One region of the Paenibacillus sp. CAA11 genome, then DNA from elsewhere that is predicted to be linked to it. Evidence: riboswitches for the same ligand, from Rfam matches in the RefSeq annotation. Region 1 holds a riboswitch; each other region holds the start of a gene.
The links. A riboswitch is a leader RNA that binds a small molecule or an ion and turns the genes downstream of it on or off. The one in region 1 is predicted to bind cyclic di-AMP.
Positions count from the first base shown of each region.

Region 2: linked by a shared signal. The riboswitch ahead of DCC85_RS00490 (C40 family peptidase) and the one ahead of kdpF (K(+)-transporting ATPase subunit F) in region 1 are both predicted to bind cyclic di-AMP.
Region 3: linked by a shared signal. The riboswitch ahead of DCC85_RS00140 (resuscitation-promoting factor) and the one ahead of kdpF (K(+)-transporting ATPase subunit F) in region 1 are both predicted to bind cyclic di-AMP.

Region 1 is NZ_CP028922.1:668,415-674,006, forward strand. It holds gene DCC85_RS02965 (ABC transporter ATP-binding protein) at 1-562, opposite strand, end outside; gene DCC85_RS02970 (MFS transporter) at 705-1,898, opposite strand; gene DCC85_RS02975 (TetR/AcrR family transcriptional regulator) at 2,078-2,659, shown strand; cyclic di-AMP (ydaO/yuaA leader) riboswitch at 2,994-3,197, shown strand; gene kdpF (K(+)-transporting ATPase subunit F) at 3,456-3,533, shown strand; gene kdpA (potassium-transporting ATPase subunit KdpA) at 3,565-5,241, shown strand; gene kdpB (potassium-transporting ATPase subunit KdpB) at 5,261-5,592, shown strand, end outside.
Region 2 is NZ_CP028922.1:98,984-104,575, reverse strand. It holds gene DCC85_RS00500 (M1 family metallopeptidase) at 1-1,073, shown strand, start outside; gene DCC85_RS00495 (hypothetical protein) at 1,084-1,911, shown strand; cyclic di-AMP (ydaO/yuaA leader) riboswitch at 2,144-2,281, shown strand; gene DCC85_RS00490 (C40 family peptidase) at 2,288-2,779, shown strand; cyclic di-AMP (ydaO/yuaA leader) riboswitch at 3,133-3,271, shown strand; gene DCC85_RS00485 (C40 family peptidase) at 3,276-3,746, shown strand; gene DCC85_RS00480 (GNAT family N-acetyltransferase) at 4,090-4,575, shown strand; gene rbsK (ribokinase) at 4,638-5,592, opposite strand, start outside.
Region 3 is NZ_CP028922.1:26,771-32,362, forward strand. It holds gene DCC85_RS00125 (AbrB/MazE/SpoVT family DNA-binding domain-containing protein) at 1-134, opposite strand, end outside; gene DCC85_RS00130 (HD domain-containing protein) at 443-1,726, shown strand; gene DCC85_RS00135 (TatD family hydrolase) at 1,743-2,510, shown strand; cyclic di-AMP (ydaO/yuaA leader) riboswitch at 2,726-2,949, shown strand; gene DCC85_RS00140 (resuscitation-promoting factor) at 3,216-4,379, shown strand; gene rnmV (ribonuclease M5) at 4,488-5,033, shown strand; gene rsmA (16S rRNA (adenine(1518)-N(6)/adenine(1519)-N(6))-dimethyltransferase RsmA) at 5,041-5,592, shown strand, end outside.

The sequences.
Region 1 (5,592 bases):
CGAGTCCAATCGTAGGCTCATCCAGATAGAGAATGGGCGGATTGTGCAGGAGGGAGGCTGCGAGATCGGCGCGCATACGCTGTCCTAAAGACAGCTTCCGGGCCGAGAGGTGAATGAACTCCTCCATGCCTAGGAGCTCGGTAAATTGGTCGAGGTTATGTTTGTATGCAGCTTCGGGAATCTGGTAGATATCCTTCAGCAGCCCGAACGATTCCGTGATGGGGAGATCCCACCACAGCTGGGTGCGCTGGCCGAAGACCGCCCCGATCTGGCGGGCATTCTCCATCCTCTGCTTGTGAGGGTCCAAGCCGTTCACGCGGATGGTTCCCGATGTGGGAACAAGAATGCCGGTCAGCATCTTCAATGTCGTGGATTTGCCCGCGCCATTGGGGCCGACATAGGCGACGGTCTCGCCTGTTTCAATGCTAAGATCCATGGGTTTGACGGCTATTTTCTCGATATGCTTGGGTGCAAATAAATGCTTGACTGCTCCGCCAAGCCCAGGGCCCTTCACGGCCTGCTGGTAGGATTTCGATAGCTGTCTGGCTTCAATGATGCTCACATCATTTCCTCCTTCTTCATTTCTGCCACGGTTACCTTGCGCAACTATATCACAGCCCAGATGTCGAAATCCTCAGGATGTTGTCGGATAAAGGCTGAAATGTTGATGAACATATGCAGCAGAGGGCAAGGTCTTCCGCTATTCATGCAGGGCGCCGGGTGATTATCCAGAATATCAGGGCTGCAGCACTGACTGTAGCTCCCAGGATACAGACCCCAGTCCATCCATAGTGGGCAAACAGCTGTGTGGATATCATGGATCCAGCCGCGCTTCCTATGGAGTAAAAGATCATATAGGCTGCAGTTAATCTGCTTCGCGCTTCCGGCCTGACACTGAGAATCATACTTTGGTTGGTGACATGAACGGCCTGGACAGCAAGGTCGAGGAGAAGGATTCCAAGAAGAAGCAGGACCAGTGAATGATCCATGGCATGGATCAGCGGCCAGGAGCATAGCAGCAGAAGCAGGGCTATACCGCTGACCGCTTGGCCTAGCCCGCGGTCTGCGAGCCTTCCGGCTCGGGCCGCTCCGAAGGCGCCCGCTGCTCCGGCGAGGCCGAAGGCGCCGATCGCGGTATGGGACAGCGAGAAGGGCGGTGCGCTCAGCGGCAGCACCAGCGGCGTCCACAGCGTGCTGAACGCCGTAAAGATGAATAAGGCCAGCAAGGCCCTTATTCGCAGCACCCGCTCCTGGATGAACAAGGTGAAAACAGACAGAAGCAGCTTCGAATATGGCATGCGGCTATGCCGCTTCTCGTCTGCTGGAAGCATGCGCCGCAGCAGCATGGACGAGATCAGCAGCAGCAGGGCGGAGACAAGGTAGACGGAGCGCCAGCCGGCAAGATCGGTCAGCAGCCCGGCGGCGGTTCTGGCCAGCAAGATGCCGATCACGACGCCGCTTGTGACCTGGCCAACGATGCGGCCTCGTGAGGAGGGGGAGGCTAGAGCTGCTGCGAAGGCGACCAAAGTTTGGGTGACAACGGCGAGCAGCCCCACGACAGCTATGCCGGCGAGAAAGACCATGCTGTTTGGAGCTAAGGCTACAATCAGTAAGGCCAGCACGGATAACCCCATCTGGCCGGTCACGAGCCTGCGGCGGTCCCATAGATCGCCGAGCGGGACGAGCAGAGCTAGACCTAGGGCGTAACAAACCTGGGTAACCGTAATAACCGCACCGACATGTGCAGGTAAAATGCCAAACTCTGATGCTATAGAGTCCAAAAGAGGCTGAGCGTAATAAATATTGGCAACAGATAGCCCGCAGGCTACGGCAAACAACCATGGCAGCAGCCCGGTCATGGAGCTCGGCTGTACGGCTCTGGATTTTGTATTTGACATCAGAATAACCTACTTTCATTTTATAATACATACTGATCGGTATAAAATAATATTATGAATCATAAGGAGGATGTGGTCTGTTTGTCAAGATGAATTATGTAAATCATTGACATGTTCAAGCTTTTTAACTTAATATTTATTTACTTGTTGGTATAGTAAGAGGGGAGGAAGGATCATCCATGGTGAGACCTCGGGAATTTGTTAAGGAGCAGGCGCTGGAAGAAGCCATGCAGTTATTTTGGGACAAAGGCTATGAAGCTACCTCGTTAAGTGATTTAACGGCTGGCATGGGCATTCAGCGTCCGAGTCTGTATGCCGCCTTCGGGGATAAGAAGCAGCTGTTTGAATCGGCACTGCGCAAGTACACGGCAGAGCATGCCTTGCACGTAAAAACGATGCTAGCGGCCGGGGCTTCAGTCAAGGAGGGATTTCGCCTTTTGTTCGAAGGGGTTGTGGATGAAGCGGGTCAAGGCGACAGCTCACGGGGCTGCTTCTGCATTAATACGATGGTGGAGCTGGCCCCGCATGATGAGAAATTCGAAATTTTGACCCGTGAGCATCAGATGTATCTAGCGGCCATATTTCAGGAAGCTCTGGAGAAGGGGAAAGAGGCAGGCGAATTAGCACCCAAGCTGAATGTCAAGGCCGTGGCACAGACACTGGTGGTTTCGCTTATCGGGCTAACGGTGCTGATGAAGTCACGCCCGGACCGGGCGTTTGCAGATCATTCCATACAGATGGTGCTTGGTCTGATTGACTAGGTTGTCTGAGGGTCTATGGGTCTATGCTGCCATCAGGTTAGCCTCTTATTTAGGCTCATCAGGTACGGAAGATGCTGCATAACGACAGCAAGTAAAGCCTCCTGCCGAATTTTAGAGTTCAGGGGGAGGCTTTGCAGGTCCTCATGTGTGATTTTCGAAAAATTATGAAAACAGCATGAAAAACAAAGCAATTCATCGGAACGTGTGAATTTTATTTATAATTTTCAGTTTTTTGAATCCAGCGCAGCTCCTTTTTCGTGATTTTGCCAAAAACATAATTTTACAATCTACATGGTGCAGAGGTATGATTCGTCTCGTACCTGAAAACCACATATTCGCAAGTCCGCTTAATTTCCTGTAAAGGAAAGCGGGGGAACCAACAATGATCAGGCCGGGAAGTGGGAGCCGGAAGATCATTAGGGGTGAATCCTGTTCAGTCGCCAGCAGGGCAAGTGCCTGCATGGTCCAAGAACGGGTAGGGCGACTCTCACCGCCCGAATCCGACAGCTAACCTCGTCAGCGTATGGAGAGAGGATGGTGTCATGTGACCGTTATTTAAGATCACGGGGATATTCCTCTGTGGTCTTTTTTGTTGTGCCATGAAATGGATGATTAGGATCTTGATGGCTCTGTCCTTACAGAGCGGACTATTTATTTGCAAGGTTTGCAAGGGAAGGAGCGCAACATAAATGACGGATCTATATATGCTAGCCCTTCTTGCTATGGGCTTTGGCTTGATTGTCTTGTTCCTGTTCTGGTGCTCACGGGTCGTGGATGATAAAAGGGGGGCTAAGCGATGATTTTGATCCTAATCGTAACCCTGCTGCTGTTCATCTATCTGGTCTATGCTCTGATTCACCCTGAGAAATTCTAGGCAGGCTATGAAGAATTAGGAGGAACCTGATATGGGCATCGTGCAAATTGCAGTTGTCATTGTGATATTGATCCTGCTGGTTAAGCCGGTAGGTACTTATTTGTTCCATGTGTTCTCAAATGAGCCGAATAGGCTGGAGCGCTGGTTTGGTCCGGCAGAGCGCGGCATTTACAGACTGATTGGCCTTAAATCGACGAAGGGCATGTCTTGGAAAAAGTATGCGCTCAGCTTCCTGCTGACGAATCTTGTGCTTGTGATCTTCAGCTACTTGATTCTGAAGCTGCAGGGAGGACTGCCATTCAATCCCTCAGGCACGAAAGGCATGGAAGGAACGCTGAACTTCAATACGGTGATCAGCTTCATGACCAACACCAATCTGCAGCATTACAGCGGGGAGACCGGGCTGACTTACTTCTCGCAGATGGCTGTTATTACTATGATGATGTTCACCTCTGCTGCCAGCGGTTTTGCCGTTGCGATTGCGTTTGTAAGGGGGATTACTGGCAGAGCCTCTGTAGGTAATTTTTTTCAGGATTTTGTCAAGGCGCATACGCGTGTGTTCATCCCGCTGGCGTTGATCGTCTGCCTGGCTCTTGTGGCCCTTCACGTCCCGCAGACTCTGAAGCCGGCAGCCGACGTGGTGACGCTTGAAGGAAGCCGGCAGGAAATCGCTATGGGGCCGGTTGCATCGCTGGAGGCGATTAAGCATCTGGGCACGAACGGGGGCGGATTTTTCGGGGCGAACTCGGCTCACCCCTTCGAGAATCCGAGTCCGCTGACGAATGTGATTGAGATCTTGTCCATGTGGACGCTCCCGGCTGCATTGCCGTATACCTTTGGCCTGTTTGCCAAGAACAAGCGGCAGGGCTGGGTGATCTTCGGCGCCATGATGATCTTGTTCATCCTGCTGCTGTCCCTTAATTACTATGCGGAAAGCCGCGGAAATCCGGCAATACAGGCCATGGGCATCGATGCTTCGCAAGGGAATATGGAAGGCAAGGAGGTGCGCTTCGGCATCCCTCAATCCTCGCTGTTTACGACGGTTACAACCGCAGCTACCACCGGCAGTGTGAACAATATGCATGATGCGCAGACGCCGCTTGGCAGTATTACACCGCTGGCCTTGATGATGCTGAACAATGTGTTTGGCGGCAAAGGGGTAGGACTGATCAACATGCTGATGTACGGCATTCTTGGCGTATTCCTCTGCGGTCTGATGGTAGGCAGAACGCCGGAGTTTCTCCGGAAGAAGATTGAAGCCCGGGAGATGAAGCTGATTGCGATTGCGATTCTTATCCATCCGCTGATTATTCTGGCCCCGACCGCTGCGGCTTTTCTGACAAAGCTTGGCTATGGAGCGGTCAGCAACCCGGGCTTTCACGGGTTATCCCAGGTGCTGTATGAATTTACTTCTTCGGCCGCCAATAACGGTTCCGGATTTGAGGGGCTGGCGGATAATACGCCGTTCTGGAACCTGGCGACCGGGGGCGTTATGCTGCTCGGCCGATACATTTCAATAGCGGCGATGCTGGCGGTAGCCGGTTCGCTGCTGCGCAAGAAGCCGGTTCCTGAGACGGTGGGGACGTTCAGAACGGATAGCCGGTTGTTTACCGGTATCTTGATCGGGACCGTGCTGATTATTGGGGCCCTTACCTTCCTTCCGGTCATTGTGCTTGGACCGGTGGCCGAATATCTGACCCTGGGTTAGAAGAGGAGAGAGTATAATCATGAGTAAATTACAGAGAAAGAAGCTGCTGACCGGGCCAATGGTCCGGAATGCCGTCAAGGATAGCGTGGTCAAATTGAACCCGATCACCCTACTGAAGAATCCGGTAATGTTCGTGGTGGAAATCGGTACAGTGCTGGTTCTGGTGATGATTCTCTTCCCCGGATATTTCGGGGCCGCAGCTTCAAGAGGGTTCAATATTGCGGTGTTTCTGATTCTGCTGTTTACCGTTCTGTTCGCGAACTTTGCGGAGGCGCTGGCAGAGGGCAGGGGGAAGGCGCAGGCCAATTCCCTAAAGCGGACCAAGCAGGATATCACGGCTAGGAAGGTGAC
Region 2 (5,592 bases), 570 kb from region 1:
ACTTCGTCTATGCAGAGGAGCCCTTCTCCTCAGCTCAGGTCCCCGGTGTGCGGATCAAGCTGTATCTTGACCCTGCTCATAAGGACCTGAAGGAACGCTATTTCTATGCAGCCAAGGCTGCACTCTCCGCCTACAGCAAGTGGTTTGGGAGCTATCCCTACTCCACATTATCCATCGTCGTTCCCCCGAAGGATGGCAATGGAGCAGGAGGTATGGAATACCCTACGCTCGTGACTGCCTTCGGGGCAAGCAGTGAATCTCCCGGCTACGATCTAGAGCGAACCGTGATCCATGAAATCGCCCATCAATATTTCTATGGCATCATTGCCAGCAATGAATTTGAGGAGCCTTGGCTTGATGAGGGCTTTGCCTCCTACGCTGAAGACAAGCTCATGGAGCAGGAATATGGCATAGTCTCCAATCTTCCTATCCAATCCAGCCTTGTGACTTCGCCGATGCCTCTCCAATTATCGGCCTGGAAATATGGCTCTGCTGAGGTTTACGCGCAAAACGCCTACACGAGGGGCAAGCTGCTTCTGAAGGACTTAGAACGCCAGCTGGGCAGTAAAAAGATGGCTAAAGTGATGGCTGCATATAGCGCCAAATATCGTTTTAAGCACCCCGCTACCTCCGATTTTCAAAAGGTGGTCGAAAAGACAACGGGGCAATCCTGGAAGAATTACTTCAATCAATATGTATATGGCGGACATATGCCCGATTACGCCATTCAGGATATCACGATTCACCCGGGCAAGAACGGGACCGGTTATGAATCCTGGGTCGATGTCAGCCGTAAGAGCGGCATCGCTCACGAGGTTCCTCTTGTCTTTGTCTTCAAGGATGGACATACAGAACGCAAGACGTGGGATGCCAAGACAGCCCTGACCCGGTTCAAGTTCAGCTACAAGGAGCCACTGGCTTGGGCCATGGTTGACCCGGCTTACACCCTGGTGCTGGAGAACAAGCATATGAACAACTACCTCAAGGCAGAGGTTGATCCCGTAATTCGTTCACGCCTAAACTTAAGCGTCACCAAGCTGCTCGAAGCGCTGCTTGGATCGCTATCCTGGTGAGGTGACAAACATGCATTATATAAAACAAGGTCTGGGCAGCGCGAAGAGACAAATTGCGGTTGCAATCCTCTTATTTCTGTACCAGCTGCTTTGGGGAGTATTCCTATACCGGATTGTAGACTCCGTAATTGCTCCGGCCCTAAGGCGCTACCCTGAATCAGAGGTTGGACAGCTTAGCCGCCTCCTGTACCTTATAGAAGGCCAACATGAGCTGCAGACCAGCTCGGACGTGAAGCTGGTGCTCGGCCTTATTGCAGGCATGTTCCTCTTCCGCTTGATACTTACTCCTCTCATCAGGGCCGGCATATATAACGGATTATTGGGCGAGGCAGATGAGGAGGGGGCCGGCTGGCTGTTCTTCCAAGGAATGCGCAAATGCTGGAAGCCTGTAGCCATCCTCTATGCTATAGAACTGCTCTTAATATTAATCCCGTCTATTTGGCTTCTGCCTGAGCTTTACAGCCTGCTTCCGGGACTTCTGCAAGGCACGACCGGCGCAATGCTCAAGTTTGGCGTCATTCTGGCCAGTCTCGGGATTTGGAGTTATCTCGTCAAGCAAGGCCTGCTCTATGTCACATTCGGATGGCTCTCGCAAACAGGGATTGCCCCTTCTCTCATGCAATATGTTCGCAAACTGCCGGCTGTGCTTGCCGTATCCTGTATCCTCGGCGCTGCTGCCCTTCTGGCCGCAGGCATGTTCAGCACAGCCGCCTGGATCTGGACGGGCCTTATTGGACTAATCCTGCAGCAATCCTATCCATTTATTCGCAGTTTCTTCCGTATCTGGTCGGTATCCTCGCAATATCATCTCTGGAAAAAAAGTTATCAAAAAAATTAATCAAATAGTCGGACCATCTTGTACTTCCCAGGTCTGATAAGGCCTCCGCCTGACGACGGAGGTCTTTTTGATGCTCTCATCACTCAAAATCTCGCAATTACTCGTTGCCAAAAGATACCTGTGTTTGTTACAATAACACCAATGAAAGTAAAGTAACAACTTTGTAATTCTTTTTTAATAATTTAGCAGGAATTTCGACAGATATGTCGAATATCTACTTTTAGATGCAAAATATATAAGAAAGCCTAATTCCCGAGCATCCGGGAAGCGGGGGAACCGTTTTGGGTGAATTGATCTCGCAAGAGAGGGATCATAGGGAACCTTCAACCGAATCCTTAAGCTAACCTCGCAGGCGTTGGAAGGAGTTTACGTCAGTTTGAAGAAGAAGTTGACCGCAGCAGCTGTAAGTTTTGCCATTATGTTTACCTTAGGAACTGGAAGCGCTTTTGCTGATACCAAATTGGACTCTGTTGTCGATTCGGCTATTGGCACACCTTATAAATCTGGCGGAACTACTACAAGTGGATTTGATTGCTCCGGATTTACAAGATATGTGTTCAATAAGCTCGGCATCAAGCTTCCTCACCAATCTGGATCCCAGTTCAAGATGGGTACGGCAATAGACAAAAGTGAACTGATTGCTGGAGACTTAGTGTTCTTCAACACCTCAGGCAAAGGGATCTCCCACGTTGGGGTATATGTCGGCGACGGAAAGTTTGCCCATGCCTCTTCCTCTAAAGGAGTTACCGTTAGCAATTTGAGCGACAGCTATTACGTCAAACGTTACGTTGGAGCTAAACGCATTATGAGCAATGATGTTTTCGAATCCGTCGCCGACGAGTCCCAAGACAACGACGATGTAGAATAAGAAAACCTCCTGTGCTGAGCCCGCAGCGATTCTTGCCGGAATCGATTCTGCGGGTTTTTTTCTATTTCTACATCGTACCATCTATTACCCCTCCCCAAAGGCAATAAACCGCAGATTTAGCCGTTTTCCCAAAAAAAGTGAGAGCAAAACTTGCCAAAGCCTAACCCATTTGTTACAATGATCAAGTAAATGGTAACAACTTTGTAATCATTGGTCGTACGTCGGAATGAGGAAACGCGAGTTCCCCGGAAAGGTATTGCGTTCTTCCAACCTAAGATTCGAATCCACTAGATTCGAATGAACAAATAACCCTTACCCCTTGGGGTAAAGGCTATTTCAACCACAGGTGCACTAACAATAACCAGCCGAATTCCCAAGCACCTGGGAAACGGGGGAACCAGTTATGGGTGAATTGACCTCGATTACAGAGGGTCATAGGGAACCTTCAACCGAATCCTCAAGCTAACCTCGCAGGCCTTGGAAGGAGTTTGACATCTTGAGAAAGACACTGACAGCAGCGGCGATGAGCTTGACTATTCTGTTCACCATGGGTACAGGTAATGCCTTCGCTGACTCCAACTTGGACAAAGTCGTAAATTCGGTATATGGAACGCCCTACAAAATGGGTGGAACCACCGTCAAAGGCTTTGACTGTTCCGGATTTACCAAATATGTGTTCAAGAAAATGGGCGTAACACTGGCGCGTCAATCGAAAGCACAGTTCAAACAGGGAACCAGTGTAGCTAAGAGCCAACTGAAAGAAGGAGATTTGGTCTTCTTCAACACCTTAGGTAACGGTGTATCTCATGTTGGTATTTACGTTGGAAATGGAAAGTTTGCGCATGCCTCTTCCTCTAAAGGCATCCACATCGACAAATTAAGCAACAGCTATTATCAAAACCGTTACGTTGGAGCTAAACGCATTTTGAGCAAGTATACTTATCGTTTGTTTGCAACAGAGCTTTAACCTTCCGCACAAAGGTCAAAGCTGACATAACCGCATTGCCTATGCATGACCGCGGGCGATTCTTGCCGGAATCGACTTGCGGTCTTTTTTTTGCCATCCTACATGTTATAACGCAGCAACCAGGCAAAAGGTTCCAAAAAATTTTTTTACAATATACTTCATTGGTCCTAAACCAACTTCTATGATCTTCCTACCGCTTTTATACCCCTTGGTCCGATCCTGAAACATCTATCGCCCATCTTATAAAATTTTGCTTAGCACGCCATTTTGCATTCAACCAGCCCAATCGGGTACATTGTTCTTAAGGTCTTAAGTCTTTCACTGTAAAAAGGAGGAACGCCCTATGAAAAACTCTCCCCCTCCATTCCACATCGCTTCGATGGAGGAAGCTCATGCAGAGATTATTTGCTCCTGGGTATATGAGCCTCCTTACAATATATACGGCTGGCTTCCCTGGGAGCAGATGAAGGCCCTTGAGGTTGAATTTGGCGATCCCCTGCTGCGCCGAGAACAATATGTATCTGTCCTCGACCAGGATGACAACTTGTGCGGATTTGCCCAGTACTTCCCCATGCAGGGCGTTACCCGGCTTGGTATCGGCATGAGACCCGATCTGTGCGGTCACGGACAGGGAGAGGCCTTTGTCCGGGCCATTGCCGACGGCGCACGCCAAAGAAACCCAGATCATGAAATTGACCTGGAGGTGCTGACCTGGAACAACCGAGCCATTCGTGCTTATCAGAAGGCCGGCTTCACTATTACCGACCTCTATGAGCGCCAGACCCCTGACGGGCCAAAGCCTTTCTACTGTATGGTGTTAAAAGACTAGCGTAATACAAAAGAACGCCAGGGACACGGCTCCTGCCTGTAATCCTGGCGTTTTTGCATATATTATGCTTGGGCAGCGGCCTGGAAGGCCTCCACCTCGGCTCGGGTTGGCATGCCTTCCTGGGCGCCGAGCTTCGTCACGGCCAAGGCTGAAGCCGCGAGCGCAAACTGCACGGCGTCAGCTAACGCTGCGCCCTCCCCCAGCGCCACCGCAAGCGCGGCGCTGAAACAGTCCCCCGCGCCGGTCGTATCGACGGCGCGGACCCGATGAGCCGCTGCAATAGCCGGCTCACCCGCAGGCGCATCCGGTTCCGGTGCGCCAACATAGGCCGCGCCCTGCGCGCCGAGCGTGGTGACGACGGCGGCTCCCGCCGTCTCAGCCAGCTCGGCCATCGCGCGGCCCAGCGCTGCCTGCTCTGCGGCAGCGCACCCGCTCAGAACCGCCAGCTCGCTGCGGTTCGGGGTGATGGCGCTGGCTGTGCTGAGCAGCGCCGCAGGGATGCCCCCGGCCGGAACCGGGGCCGGGTTCAGCACGACGACCGCGCCGGCCTGGGCCGCGGTCTCGGCTGCGCGCTGAGCCGCAGCCAGCGGGATCTCCAGCTGGAGCAGCACCACATCCGCTTCGCGCAGAAGCGCCTGTACCTCCAGCGCCTCAATCCGCTCTGCGGTCAGGTGGGCATTGGCGCCGGGGACCACGACAATGCGATTGTCCTCCCCATCCAGCCAGATCGAAGCTACGCCTGTCCGAACCTCGGGCAGCCTCTGAACACTGGAGTTGTCCACCCCGGACTTCGCCAACTCATCAAGCAGACGGTGCCCAAATTCATCCTCACCAACCATGCCCACCACGGATACCGAAGCTCCCAGCCTGGCAGCCGCCACCGCCTGATTAGCTCCTTTGCCTCCAGGCAATAGATGAAGCTGTTCTCCCATCACCGTCTCTCCCGCTGCCGGGACCTTTTCCATTTGGGTCACCATATCTAAGTTCAGGCTCCCCACAACGACAACTCTCGGAGAA
Region 3 (5,592 bases), 640 kb from region 1:
ATGATGCGCTCGCCGTCCACATAAATTTCAAGGGCGTCTTTCTCACCGATGCCAAGTGTGCGGCGCAATTCAATAGGGATAACAACCCGTCCCAGTTCATCTACTTTTCTTACAATACCTGTTGATTTCATCATAACCGATGATTGCCCCTCTCGCTATAGTTTAAATGCGTCACGATTCGACACAGTTCTCTTTTTTCTGCTTTTTATAATACCAACCATTGCCAGATTAGTCAACCTATTAATGGATAAAAAAGAAGATTGTTTCCTGAAAAAGTTATTTTAACCTCTAAGAACCCTTATAATAAGGCGTAGATACTTATTTCGTCAACTTTCGCCGCTCTTTAGACAAAGCCATCATGAAACGACATCATTCGACAAAAGTAGTCGACAATAGAGATTATTTTATTTTTTTAGCTTGAATGAAAGGTGGTTCAATTCTTATGTATCGATCACTTCGTGAAGAGAAGGTATTTAAAGATCCGGTTCATAACTACGTTCATGTACAGGACGAAATTATTTGGGCTCTGATTAATACCCCAGAATTTCAGCGGTTGCGGCGTATCCGTCAGTTGGGTACATCTTATTTAACCTTTCATGGGGCAGAACATAGCCGGTTTTCTCATTCTTTAGGCGTCTATGAAATTACGCGCCGGATTATCTCTCAATTCGAACGCAGCGGCTATTCCGGATGGCCTCATGAAGAACGACTGCTGGCATTATGTGCGGCACTTCTTCATGATCTTGGCCACGGCCCCTTCTCTCATTCCATTGAAGAAGCCTTCGATATGAATCATGAAGATTGGACGTGCAAAATTTTGGTGGGGGATACACAGGTAGCGGAGGTCCTTCGAAGAGTGTCTTCGGATTTCCCGGAGAAGGTTGCTGCGGTTATTCGCAAAGACTATGAGAAGCCTATTGTGGTTAACCTGGTATCCAGTCCGCTAGATGCAGATCGAATGGACTACCTGCTGCGCGACGCTTATTTTACAGGCGTGAATTATGGCACCATTGATATGGATCGCATCCTTCGTATGCTGCGTCCCTTTCAGGGGCGGGTGGTTGTCAAGGAATCGGGTATGCATGCTGTCGAGGACTACCTCATGTCGAGGTATCAAATGTATTGGCAGGTGTATTTCCACCCGGTCACCCGGAGCTCGGAAATTCTGCTTAGACAGATCTTCCGCAGAGCCAAAGAGCTTCATCAGCAGGGTTATGGGTTCCGCTTCCTCCCAGATCCTCTTCCGGGGCTCTTTGAGCGGGAGCTGACGGTTACAGAATATCTGCTTCTGGATGAAGCTTTGGTGCAGACGGCCTTCATGCAGTGGACAAATGAAGAAGATGAGCTTCTGGGCAGCCTCTGTGCCAGATTTTTAGATAGAAGGCTGTATAAATATGTAGAACTTGATCATATCGATATGGAAATGGTCGATCAGCTGCGCAGCGCATTCGCACAAGTAGGGCTGAATGCTGAATATGACTTAGAAATTGATTTTCCGACAGACCTGCCTTATGATGTGTTCCGTCCTGATGATGAGCTGAAGGGCAAGGAGATTCTGCTGCTGGACAGGCAGGACAATCTGCGCGAAATTTCTGAGGTATCCGATATCGTTCGTTCGATTAGCGGTCTACACCGTGGCCGTTGCCATTTGTATTATCCGAAGGAGAAGCTGGAAGCGGTAAAGGACCAACTGCCGCAACATATCGCACAACTTTTTGAAGTGTAAGGAGGAACTGTACAATATGCTGTTTGATACTCATACGCATCTGGATGCACCACAATTTGACGAAGATCGGGAGGAGACGATTGCCCGTGCTGTTGAAGCCGGTGTAACCCGGATGGTTAATGTCGGATTTAACCGGGAGACGATCCCTTCGACCATGAAGCTTGCTGAAACTTATGATTTCATATACGCTGCCGTCGGATGGCATCCGCAGGACGCAATTACTATGCTGGACGAGGATTTGGACTGGATTGCTGAGCTGTGCAAGCATGACAAGGTGGTAGCCATTGGGGAAATTGGACTTGATTACTACTGGGATACTTCCCCCAAAGAAGTGCAGCATCAGGTCTTCCGCCGTCAAATCGGATTGGCCCGAGAGCTTGGCATGCCGATTGTCATTCATGATCGTGACGCACATGAGGATATTGTGAAGATTTTGCGGGAAGAGAAGGCCAGCGAAGTTGGAGGCATCATGCATTCGTTTTCAGGAAGCTGGGAAACTGCCAAATTATGTATGAATATGGGATTCCATATCTCGTTTGGCGGGCCGATCACGTTTAAAAATGCAAAGCAGCCTAAAGAGGTCCTAAAACAGGTTCCACTCGATCGTTTGCTCATTGAAACGGACTCCCCATATTTAACACCACACCCATTCCGTGGAAAAAGAAATGAGTCTGCTCACGTTCGTTTAGTGGCTGAGATGGCGGCCGAGCTCAAGGGGATGTCCTTGGAGGAAATCGCGCAAATCACTACCCAAAATGCACTGGAACGATTTGACATTCGCTGATATCGGGAGCAAAACCGATGAAAAAACGAGATTTTGGAAAAGATTAATGTTTTTTAATTAAAAAAACAGAGTTTATTACAGATTTTTAACCATTTTTTTAAAAAAACGTAGTTGATCTCTCCTTTACAACATGGTTCCAAAAAGGATAGAATCTTTTCAGTAATGGATTTGCGTCATTCGGCTACGCCGGAACGTCAGTCCTTACATGGTTCCATGAACCAGTCTCGCTGAATCTCCTATTTCTGGAGAACGGGGGAACCGATGCGCTGAAGCTTGCTTTGATTTAATGCTACTTGATGGGCTTCAAGCATTTCGATTTCTTTACCGGGTCTTTGGGGTGAATTTGAGGTCACTCGCCATGAGCGGGTGAACTGAGATAGGGCGTCTCTCTACGCCCGAACCCGACAGCTAACCCCGTAAGCGTCATATGAGAGAGGCAACCTCGTGCGTCCTATCAAGCATCCAAGACATTTTCGGAAGCCACGAAAGAGTTCCTCTAACTCTTTCTATGGCTTCTTTTGTTTTGAATAAAACTGATAGGCACGTCATACTGTTGTAAAACGGGGGTGACTTTATGCCAAACAGACTGGGGAAGGATGCGGAATGCAGGGCTTTATAGCGTTCCGTAAAAAATCGGTATATAGTCGCGTCATATGTAATCATGCATCAACCTAGACGGCGAGGCTATGGAGGAGGACGGAAGAAGTGGGCGTGTTCAGAAAGAACGAAACAACCCATGGTTCACGATCATCCAGTATGTCTTACGCGTTGCGATGGAAGCATGACAAGGTACGTCTCATTTCAATATTCGCTATATTAGCCATCGCGGTAGTTTGCATCGTATTGGCCTGGGTATACGGTCAGGCGAGCAAGAGCATTCATCTGGTAATTGACGGGAAGGAGCAAACCGTTGAGACTCGAACCTCATCGGTGGGGTCCCTGCTGGATGAACAATCCATCGAGCTTAAACCGCAGGATGATATTTCAGCTGCAGTAGACAGTGAGCTTAAGGACGGCGATCAGATCGTGATTGACCGCGCTGTGAAAGTTACTGTGCTTGCTGACGGCAAGAGCAATAGCTACTACACCACAGAAGATACCGTTAAGAGCGTCTTTACCAAACTAGGCGTTTCTGTATCGGAACAAGATAAAGTGTATCCTTCGCTTTCAGCCGGCATTACTCCCGACTTGAAAATCCGTGTAGTCCGCGTGAACAAACATACGGTAGAGGAGCCGATTACAGTTCCTTATCAGGTCGTGAAGAAGAAAGATCCTACCCTGCTTGTCGGCAAGACCAAGGTGGTTCAGCAAGGCAGCAACGGTAAGGTCGTGAGCCGAGTAGAGAAAGTGTTTCAGGACGGAGAATTTGTCTCTAAGAGATGGCTGAACAAGACGGTCGAGAAGAAGCCCCAGGCGAAGATCATTGCCGTCGGCACGAAGAAGCCCGAGCCGGTTAAGCCTAAGCCCGAGGTCCTGTCTGCCAGCATCACCCGGGAACCCGGAGCGGTGAAGATAAGCCAGAACAATAAGGTCACTAAGGGCGGCGTAAGTTTTAAATATAAAAAGCTGATTAAAAATGTATCCATGACGGCCTACTCCTCGGAGGAAAGCGGAATTGGAACGAAGACAGCATCAGGAACAAGCGTAACGGAAGGCAGAACGATTGCGGTTGACCCGAAAGTGATCCCACTGGGCTGGTGGGTATATATTGAGGGGGTAGGCTTCCGCCGTGCGGAAGATACCGGTGGCGCCATTAAAGGCAACAAAATCGATGTGTATTATGATAGTTTAAAAACGGCCAATAAATTTGGACGTAAGAAGGGCCGCACCGTGTATGTGATTGGACCAACCAAACCGGAGCTGAACTGATCCGTTTACTTTAAGAATATAATTCGTTATTATATTGATATAATTACGTTAAACTAAGAAGAGGAGCTTTCCTCTTCTTTTTGTTTTACACGGAAAGGACGGCGCAAGGTGATTAAGGAAGTCATTGTTGTCGAGGGAAAAGACGATACCGTTGCAATCAAGCGGGCGGTAGAAGCCGACACGATCGAGACGGGAGGCTCGGCTATTGGTCCGGCGGTTCTCCGCCGAATTGAGCTGGCTCAAGAGAGACGGGGCGTGATTATCTTTACAGATCCTGATCATGCAGGGGAACGCATTCGCAAGATTGTTGCCGCGCGCGTGCCAGGCTGTAAACATGCATTCCTGACGCTGGCTGATGCCACTCGGGCAGGAGACATCGGGGTGGAGAATGCGTCCCCTGAAGCGATCAGAGCGGCCCTTGAGCGTGTGCGGAGCGAGGCACCCGAGGAGGAAAGTCTGATCGATTGGGAAGACTTAATAGACGCGGGACTGATTGTGCACCCGCAGGCTGCTGCCCGGCGGCGTTATATGGGCGAGCTGCTCGGCATCGGATACTGCAACGGAAAGCAATTCCACAAGCGCCTTCGGATCTTCCGAATCACACCGCAGGAGTTCGCGGCGGCGCTGAGTCAATTGGAGGACAAAGGGGTCTAGAGGCAATATGAGCATGAGAGAAGATATATCCACGCCGAGGCGCACCAAAGAGATTATTCAGCGGCATGGATTTTCATTTAAGAAAAGTCTGGGTCAGAACTTTCTGATTGACCAGAATATCCTTGGGAAAATCGTGGGCTCCGCGGGTCTGGATGCCTCCAAGGCGGCCTTGGAGATCGGTCCGGGGATTGGGGCCTTAACCGAGAAGCTGGCTGAAGTCAGCAGCAAGGTGGTCGCCATTGAGATTGATCAGCGGCTGATTCCCATCCTGGATGAGGTATTGGAACCTTATCCGCACGTAAAGGTCGTACATGGGGATGTTCTCAAGCTGGACCTGAAGGAGCTGTTTGCGGAGGAGTTCGAAGCAGATACCCGGGTCAGCGTGGTCGCCAATCTCCCTTACTATGTCACCACCCCGATTCTGATGAAGCTGCTAGAGGAGCATCTTCCGCTGGAGAATATCGTGGTGATGATCCAGAAAGAAGTGGCTGAGCGGATGGCCGCCTCCCCGGGAGGCAAGGATTACGGCAGCTTGAGCATAGCGGTGCAGTATTTTAGC